2 regions of the Devosia sp. P2_G7 genome follow, and region 2 is predicted to be linked to the other one. Evidence: riboswitches for the same ligand, from Rfam matches in the RefSeq annotation. Region 2 holds a riboswitch; the other holds the start of a gene.
The links. Region 2 has a riboswitch for cobalamin ahead of AC1DWU_RS16065 (CbtB domain-containing protein). Riboswitches for the same ligand answer to the same signal wherever they lie in the genome.

Region 1: linked by a shared signal. The riboswitch ahead of AC1DWU_RS02700 (HupE/UreJ family protein) and the one ahead of AC1DWU_RS16065 (CbtB domain-containing protein) in region 2 are both predicted to bind cobalamin.

Annotation. Positions count from the first base shown of each region.
Region 1 is NZ_JBFUFI010000001.1:529,438-534,045, forward strand. It holds gene rplS (50S ribosomal protein L19) at 1-490, opposite strand, end outside; gene AC1DWU_RS02700 (HupE/UreJ family protein) at 712-1,296, opposite strand; cobalamin riboswitch at 1,331-1,523, opposite strand; gene AC1DWU_RS02705 (hypothetical protein) at 1,623-1,970, shown strand; gene AC1DWU_RS02710 (copper chaperone PCu(A)C) at 2,017-2,577, shown strand; gene trmD (tRNA (guanosine(37)-N1)-methyltransferase TrmD) at 2,586-3,266, opposite strand; gene rimM (ribosome maturation factor RimM) at 3,263-3,802, opposite strand; gene rpsP (30S ribosomal protein S16) at 3,806-4,210, opposite strand; gene ffh (signal recognition particle protein) at 4,241-4,608, opposite strand, start outside.
Region 2 is NZ_JBFUFI010000009.1:207,830-212,437, reverse strand. It holds partial or broken gene AC1DWU_RS16080 (cobaltochelatase subunit CobN) at 1-392, opposite strand, end outside; gene cobW (cobalamin biosynthesis protein CobW) at 392-1,453, opposite strand; gene AC1DWU_RS16070 (CbtA family protein) at 1,450-2,214, opposite strand; gene AC1DWU_RS16065 (CbtB domain-containing protein) at 2,239-2,421, opposite strand; cobalamin riboswitch at 2,457-2,677, opposite strand; gene AC1DWU_RS16060 (hypothetical protein) at 2,697-3,296, opposite strand; gene AC1DWU_RS16055 (DMT family protein) at 3,417-3,773, shown strand; gene AC1DWU_RS16050 (NAD(P)/FAD-dependent oxidoreductase) at 3,748-4,608, opposite strand, start outside.

The DNA.
Region 1 (4,608 bases), on a different contig from region 2:
CCTCGGCAGCGTCCTTCTCGGCGAGTTCCTTCGCCAGCGCCTCGGCGGCGGCGATCTTCTCAGCCTCGCGGGCGTTCTTGGCTTCGATGGCGGCTTCGCGCTCACCGGCCTCGATCTTCTTGGTACGGGCGCCGACGTTCTCGAAGATACGGGCGGCCTTACCGCGACGGTCGCGCAGGTAGTAGAGCTTGGCGCGACGCACCTTGCCGCGCTTGATCACTTCGACGCGGTCGATGTTCGGCGAGAGCACCGGGAACACGCGTTCCACGCCTTCGCCGTACGAAATCTTGCGCACGGTGAAGCTTTCCATGATGCCGGTGCCGGAGCGGGCGATAACCACGCCCTCGTAGGCCTGCAGGCGTTCCTTGTCGCCTTCGCGGATCTTCACCCAAACCTTGACGGTATCGCCGTGGGTAAATTCCGGATGGGCGCCCTTGGCGAGCAGCTTCTCGTGCTGCTCCTGATTGAGCTGTTCGATGATGTTCGACATCTGATGTTCCGTTCGTCTTTTTCAAAGGAGCGTTTCGCCGGCTTTCGCCGACCGCCCGGTCTTGGTTGCACGGATTTTTATGCATTATTGGCCGAGCCGAAGCTCAAGCGAGCGGGGCTATAGATGAAGAAAGCCCGCGAGTCTAGAGCAGGTCTAGGGCTCGCGGGCCTTTGATGTCACTTCGATGTCAGCCGCGCGACACTAGTCGCTGCGGACGAGGCTCAGAGCCAGCCAGCCAGCACCCCGACACCGCCCAGCGCGAACACGCCGCCCGCCACCTGCGCAACCGTCTTGCTGTACTTGCCGACGAGCTTCGATACGCCCATCGCCGCCCCGATACCCGCCGTGTGCAGCAGCGCGGTCGCGACGATAAAGCCCGCTGCATACTCGAAGCCCGAGGCATCCACCGGCATTTCGGCGCCATGCGCGTGGCCGTGGAAGACCGCAAACACCCCGACCAGGGCCGAAGCCGCCACCACCGGCATCGGCCGGCCGAGCGCCGCAACGCCGCCGATCACCACGCTCGACAGCGCAATTCCCAGCTCCACGAACGGCACGTCGATCTGCCCGACGCCGAGCATGAAGCCTACCGCCATCATGCCCACGAAGCTCAGCGGCACCAGCCACAGCGCCTTGCCGCCCAGCACGTAGGCGAACACGCCCACCGCCACCATGGCGAGCACGTGGTCGAGGCCACCCACCGGGTGCATGAAGCCATGCAGGACCCCGGAGGCGTCGCCGTGCCCGGTATGGGCGAAGGCGGCCGTCGGAACAGCAATGAGCAGAAGAGCCAGTAGCGCGCGCATAAATATCTCCATCTCGGGACCCACCGTCCCGCTCGCGTATGTTTCACTGACGGCCGGTCTCCTGGCTCCGGGCATCTCCCACTCCGCCTTCCCAGTCGCAAACCAGTGGCACGCTGAGTGGAAGTCAGGCCCGTTACAGTCGCGGGGGCGGCGCCGGCATCGCCCGAAGGCCACCGGCTTCCCGTTTCACGCATCACCCGATGCGCACCGTCGCCTTATCTCTGTCAGGTCTGGGTAGCGAGATCAACGGCAAGCCGCGCATTTGCCGCATGACGCGGCACCTCCTCCTGCGCTAGAGGAGCAACGTCCAACCGGGATAGCCGCCAGTGCTGAATGCGCGAAACATGGGAATCGAGGTGCTGCGCGCGGCTGTCGTGCTGGCGCTGATCTTCCTCAGCTTCGCCCACACCCCGGTCACCGCGGCTACCACCGGCCCCGATGTACTCACCGCCGCGCTCGACCTCAGCTATTGCGGCGACCTCCCGGACGAGCCCAAGTCGCACGCTCCCTGCCACGCCTGCCGCATCGGCGGCGGCGCCGACCTTCCCCCGCCTTGCACCCTCGCCCTCCCGGCCACCCTCGTCGCCGCGGTTGCCTATGGCGCGATGCCGGTGCTGGTGCAGCCGGCCACCTCCATCCGCCCCTTCGACGCCCGCGGACCACCTCTCGCCTGATCTTCCTCGCCTCGAATTCCCCAATTCCATTCGAAAGATCAGTTCAATGAACCGTCTCCTCATCCCGGCCCTGCTGGGCCTTGCCCTTGTCGCCACCCCGGCCTTTGCTCACAATGGCCTCATCCACGAGGGTTGCCCCACCGGCCAGGTGTTCACCGCCGGCGACCTCACCATCACCGGCGCCTACACCCGCGCCATGCTGCCCAAGGCACAGGTTTCCGGCGGCTATCTCACCATTGAGAACAAGGGCAGCAGTGCCGATCGCCTGCTCGGCGGCAGCACCCAAGCCGCCAAAACCGTCCAGGTTCACCAGATGAAGATGGAGGGCGACATGATGAAGATGGGCGAAGTCGAAGGCGGCCTCGAAATCCCCGCCGGCGGCACTGTCGCGCTCTCCCCGGGCGGCGACGCCTATCACCTGATGCTCATGGGTGTCGGCACGCCGTTCGAAGAGGGCCAGTGCCTGCAGCTGACGCTGAAGTTCGAGAAGGCCGGCGAGGTGCCGGTTGTGCTCAACATCGGCGGCGCCGCAGCCGACGCTGCGCCCGAGGGCGAGATGAGCATGCCGATGGATCACTCGGACCACCAGATGACCCCGGCGCAGTAAGCCCGGCGCTACTTCAGCAGATCCGGCCGGCGCGCCCGCGTGAGCTTCTCGCTCTCGGCGCGCCGCCACTTCTCCACCTTGCCGTGGTCGCCCGACGTCAGCACCGCCGGGATCTCGCGCCCCTCAAACAGCTGTGGCCGCGTATATTGCGGGTATTCCAAGAGCCCGTTCTCAAAACTCTCGTCGGCATGGCTCTCCGCCGCACCCAGTACCCCGGGGATCAGCCGCACCACCGCCTCGAGCAGCACCATGGCCGCGACCTCGCCGCCGGCGAGCACATAATCGCCGATCGAGACTTCCTCGAGCTGCCTGGCCTCGATCACCCGCTGGTCGATCCCCTCGAACCGCCCGCAGACGATCACCGCCCCCGGCCCCGCCGCCAGCTCGCGCACACGCTCCTGCGTCAGCGGCTTGCCGCGCGGCGACATCAGCAGCCGCGGCCGAGCATCGCCTTCCGGCGACACCGCATCGATGGCATTCGCAAGAATGTCCGGCTTCAGCACCATCCCGGCGCCGCCGCCCGATGGGGTATCGTCCACCGTCCGGTGCCGGTCGGTGGCGAAATCGCGCAGCTGGGTGGTCGAAAGGCTCCACAACCCATCCGCAATGCCACGGCCGATCACCGAGGCGCCGAGCGGCCCCGGGAACAGTTCCGGAAAGAGCGTGATGATGTGAGCTGAAAAGCTCAATCGGGTTCTTCTTCGCCCGGATCCGCCTCGATCGGCGGATCGATCAGCAGATACCCGTCCTTGACCCGCACCTCCGGCACAACGGTCTTGGAGAATGGGTAGAGATAGGTATCGCCCGAGCGCGGATCGCGGATTTCGAGCAGGTCGCCGGCGCCGAAATTGGGCACCGCCATCACCTCGCCGATCTCCGAGCCGTCCGACAATCGGGCTTTCAGCCCGATCAGGTCGGCATGGTAGAAATCGTCTTCGTCGTCCGGCTCCGGCAGCAGCGCGCGGTCAACGTAGAGTTCGACCCCGTTGAGCTTTTCCGCCGCGTTCCGGTCGTTCACCCCCTCGATACGCGCCACGAGCACATTCGTCGTGGTGCGCGCCGAGAGGATTTTGATCGTCAGCCCCGGCTTGTCGGTCGACAGCGGGCCATAGGAAACCAGCGCCAGCGGGTCCTCGGTGAAGGACTGGATGCGCACTTCGCCCTTGATCCCATGGGCCGCGCCAATGCGGCCCATGAGGAGCTTGTTGTCGCCCGCTTGCGCCACGGCTTACTCGGACGCGGCTTCGGCTGCCGGCTCTTCAGCGGCGGGGGCGGGAGCGTTCTTGGCTTCCTCGGCGGCGGCGGCGGCAGCAGCCTTCGCCTCGGCGCGCTCGGTCGCCTTCTTGCCCGGCACGGCCTTCTCGGGGTTGTTGCGCGCTTCGCGCTTCAGCAGGCCCGCGGCGTCGAAGAAACGGGCGACGCGGTCGGTCGGCTGGGCGCCGACGCTCAGCCAGTGGGTGGCGCGCTCGGTGACGAGGTTTACGCGCTTTTCCTTGTCGGCGAGCTTGGGATCATAGGTGCCGATCTTCTCGATGAAGCGGCCATCGCGCGGCGAACGGGCATCGGCGACGACGACGTGGTAGTAGGGGCGCTTCTTGGTGCCGGCGCGGGCAAGGCGGAGTTTCAGCGACATAGGTTCAGTCCTTTGAGTTGATTTCGTCTGTTACTTTTTCTTCGGCACGAAGCCGCCACCGAGGCCCGGAAGGCCAGGGAAGCGCGGCGCGCCGCCAAGCCCGGGAAGTCCCGAGCCGGATTTGAGCAGCTGGCCGACATCGGTCGGCAGCTTGTTTTCGGTGAGTTGCTTCGGCGGAGCCGCCTGCTGCGGAATCGCCGCCGGGTCGATGCCCATACGACGCGCCAGCGCCTCGAGTTCCTTGGGGTCCATGGTGGACGGGTCCGGCATGTTGCCGAGCCCCGGCATCATCCCGCCCATCTTGCCGCCGAACATGCCGGCGAGCGAGCCCATGCCGCCCTTCGACACCTTCTTCATCATGTCCGCCATCTGGCGGTGCTGCTTCATCAGCTTGTTGA
Region 2 (4,608 bases):
TCGGGGTGGATGGTGGAGCGCTGCTGCAGGATCGGGTCGGGGTTGGCGTCGCCGGGGAGGAGGGCCAGCTGGATCTTGCCGCTGAGGGCGAGGGCGGTGAGTTCGTCGACGCCGTATTGCCAGTAGGCCGGGCCGCCGAGGAGGCGGACGACGACCAGTTTGGCGTGCTGCACCGTCTGGTCGAGCCACAGGTCGACGGAGAGGTTGTGGCTGAGGCGCAGGAGGTTGGCGAGGCGCAGGTCTGCGGTGCCGGAGCGATCGGCCGCGGCGGCAAGCATCATCAGCTCGCTGTCGGCGGCCGAGGCGAAGATGAGCGCAGCGGGCGTTTGGGCGAGGTCGATGGCCTCGCCCTCCTGCTGCAGGGCACCTGCCTGGGCCGCTAAGAGGTGCATCAGGCGGCGGCCGCCACCGCCTGCTGGAGGCTTGCGGTGATGGCGGCGTGATCGAGCGGCGACTCGCCGATCACCACCAGGGCGGTCTGGCGGGCTTCGCCCGGCTTCCACGGTCGGTCGAAATAGGCGGAGACGCGCGGGCCGACGGCCTGGATGGCGAGGCGAGCCGGGGCGCCGGGCAGAGCCGCGAAGCCCTTTAGGCGGAGCACGTCGTGGGCGCGGATGGTCTGCTCGATGGTTTCGAGCAAGTGGTCCTTGCTGGTGACGCCGTCGAGGGTGACCGAGAACGAGTCGAAGTCGTCGTGCTCGTGGCCCTCGCCGCCGTGCTCGAGCTCGTGGTGGCTCTCGCGGCCGGCGAGATTGTCCTCGGTCGAAAGACCCATGCCGAGCAGGGCCGCGACATCGACATGGCCGTTGCGGGCGCGGACGATGCCGGTGCCCGGGCGCATTTCGGCGCGGAGGTGGGTCTCGATGGTGTCGAGATTGGCGTCGGTGACCAGATCGGCCTTGTTGAGGATGATCAGGTCGGCGGCGACAAGCTGATCCTCGAACAATTCGCCGAGCGGGGTTTCGTGGTCGAGCATGGCGTCGGCGGAGCGGAGCGCATCGACGGCCGCCTCGTCATTGGCGAAACGGCCTTCGGCGAGCGCCGCGGCGTCGGCGACGGTGACGATGCCGTCGATGGTGACCTCGGACTTGATCTCGGGCCAGTTGAAGGCGCGGATCAGCGGCTGCGGCAAAGCGAGGCCGGAGGTCTCGATGACGATGTGGTCAGGGCGATCCGGCCGTTCGAGCAGCGCCTGCATGGTGGGGATGAACTCGTCGGCGACGGTGCAGCAGATGCAGCCGTTGCTGAGCTCGATCATGTCCTCCTCGCGGCAGGTCTCGTCACCGCAGCCGGCGAGGATTTCCTTGTCGACGCCGAGCTCACCGAACTCGTTGATGATCAGCGCGATGCGCTTGCCCTTGGCGTGGGCGAGCAGGTGCCGGACGAGCGTGGTCTTGCCGGCGCCGAGGAAGCCAGTGATGATGGTGACGGGAATCTTTTCGGTCGAGCTCATGCGTGGGCACCCTTCAGGGCAAAGGCGGGGGACTTAGCGAAGCGCTCGTTGAGCCAGCCAAGCAGCGGGCCGACGGTCAGCCAGAACAGCGCGCCGGTGGCGAGGGTGGCGGCGGCGAAGCTGGTGGCGAGGTTGGCGGGCACGGTGGTGGCGTGTTCGCCTGCGAGCTGGGGGGCGCCGATGACGTGCGGGGCGAGGATCAGCGCGGCGGCGATAACGATGCCGGTCCAGTTGCGGAGCTTGGCGATGGCCAGCATGCCGGCGCCGGTGGCGATGGCGGTGCCGACCCACCAGACCTGGCGGGCAACGAGATCGGCGGCGGGCATGCCAGGGAGTTCGGGCGGCAGGCCGAAGGCCGGGGCGAGCTGCAGCGCGACGAAGCCGCCGAGGCCCCAGATCACTCCGTTGCGGGCGGTGATCTCGATGCCGGAGAGGACAGAGACGGCAGCGAGGAGGAAGGCGAAGCCGATGCAGCCGAGGAGGTTGGCGAGCACTGTGTAAAAGATGCGCTCAGCCCCATCCTGAGGAGCCCAGGCGTCTTCGTCGTGCTCGTGGGCGGGGGCGGCTTCCTCGTGCGAGTGCGCCGGGGTGGCGGCGTCGTGGGTGTGTTCGGCGGCAGCCTCGGCAGGAGCGGCGTTTTCATAGACCTCGGCGGCGAGGATCAGCGGCGCGACGCGCCACTGCTGGACGGCGCTCATGGCCAAGCCAGCTGCGAGTCCAGCAAGGACCGCAGCGAAGAAGATTCGCTGGAAGAGTTTCATCGATGTCTCGTTTGCTTGACGGCGTCAGTGGCAGGGAAAGCCGAGCGAATGACGCGTGTCGTGCGCGCCATTATGGATGGCCATGTCGCTGGCAAAGCCGACGCCGCCGACGAGGACGAAGCCGATAAACAATGCCAGCACACCTGCGATGACGCGCTGCGAGACAGAGAGACTGGCGACGGACGCCGTCTGGACCTGAGTATTCATATGCCTGCACCCTCCGTGCGGATGAAATGGGGGGAGTCCCCGGTTGCACGCTGGCAGGTCTCCTGGCTCACGGGTCGTCGTGTTCTCCGGCCTTCCCGACACCTCGCGTGGCATCAGTGGCATAGTCGGAGGGCACTCGCCGCTTACAGTTGCGGGGGCAGCCACGGATTTGGTCCCTGATGGGTACGCCGCACCGTGTTCCCTTTTGATCCCCTCGCCCGAACGGGTCCGAGGAACCAACGTGGGCTATCGTTACGCCGCGGGAGGGGTCGCGGTCAATCTTCGGCCGCGGCGGAATCGGGATAGCCGACGGTGACCGTGTCGACGCGCGCATCGACCTTTTCGAGCAGCGGCTCGGTGGACGAGATCTGCATATCGCCGGAGATGGCATCGACGTTGAGGTCGGCCGGGTAGTCGCCGACGGCGAAGCGGGCCGAGACAATGCAGCCATCTGCAGGAGGTGCGAGCTTGCCGCCCTCGAAGATGGCAGCGCCGCCGTAATCCCAGAAGAAGCCGAACATCTGGAACGGCCCGCCATTCAGCGCTTCGACTTCCTTGACCGTGAGGCCCTGCTTCAGGCCGCCCGGCGCAGTGTCACCGGGCGGGACGGTGAAATAGGCGACGCGCTCGTGCTTTTCCTCGTCCCACCAGCCGAACTCGATGGTCTTGGCGGGATCGTTCGGAAAGACCGTGGTGGCGAGTACGGTGGAGCCTTCGGGACCGGGGACGTCGCCGGTCACTACGTTATCCTTGCCGAAGGTCTCGATCAGACGTGCTTCGGAGCTGTCGCCGGCGAATGGGCCGTCGCAGGCGATGTCGGCGGCCATGGCTGGAGCGGCGAGCAGCAGCAGCGGGAACAGCATGAGGGAGCGCATGGTCGACCTCCGTTTGATCCGTCGATTCTAGCGGACCGCGTTGAGTCTGGGCAGGCCTTGCGGCGGAAGCTGGGCGCGGCGATCAATGGGCTGACCCCAATTGATTCGCGCAGGTGCCCGATGCCCTTCACCTTCCAGACGGTGATGCCGATCCTGTTACTGATCGGCTCCAACGTTTTCATGACCGTCGCCTGGTACGGGCACCTGAAATTCCCCAGCATGGCGATGTGGGTCGCCGTGATGGTGAGCTGGGGTATCGCACTGGTCGAATACTGGCTGGCCGTCCCCGCCAACCGTATCGGCTATGGCGCCTATACGGCGGCGGAGCTGAAGACCATCCAGGAGGTGATCAGCCTCACGGTGTTCGCCGGCTTTGCGGTGTTCGTGCTTGGTGAGAAGCTGACCTGGAATCACGCCGTCGGATTTCTGCTGATCTTTGCCGGAGCGTTCTTCATTTTCCGGGGACCGTTGAAGTAGCTAGCAGCGACTGGTGGGCGAAAGCGCCTGCCCCTGCCCCATCAGCGACGGCGAAGCTGATGTTGTGCATCGGGCGCGCGGCGTCGCCTGCGGCATAGACGCCGGGGATCGAGGTCTGCTGCGTGTGATCGACGACGAAGAAATCGCCGACTGCGCCGGCCTTGGTCTCGCAGCCGAGCTCGACGCCGAGGTTAGTGGAGAAGCTGATCGGGGCGTGGACGAAGATCGCCGCGAGCGGCACTGGGCCCGCAGTGGTGACCACCGCGTTCAGCATGCCGTCGTCGTGGTCGAAACGGACCACCGCTTCCTCGACCAGTTTCACTCGCATATCGGCCAATGCGGCCTGTACCGTCGGATCGACGGGGGTGCCGTTGGCGAACAGCGTCAGATCGTTGGTCCACTCGGAAAAGAAGCGGGCGAGGTGCAGGATGTCGCCTTCGCGGAGCAATAGTCCGAGCGGCCGGTCGGCGACTTCGTAGCCGTGGCAATAGGGGCAATGCAGCGCGCTCTTGCCCCAGCATGCGGCCATGCCGGGGATCGTATCGACGCTGTCGGTAACACCGTGGGCGAGGATCAGGCGGCGGGCCGTGAGCTGTTCGCCGGAGGCGAGCTCAAGCGAAAAGCCGTCGTCGACGGCGCTTGCCGAGATCGCCTCGGCGGTGCGGCGTTCGATGGTCTTGTAGGTGTCGAGCTGGCGGCGGGCCTCGGCGAGCAGTTCACCAGGAGCGGCGCCATCGCGCGACAGGAAGCCGTGCGAGTGGGCGGCGAAACGGTTGCGCGGCTTGCCGGTATCGAGCACCAACACCCTGCGGCGGGCGCGACCGAGCTGCGTGGC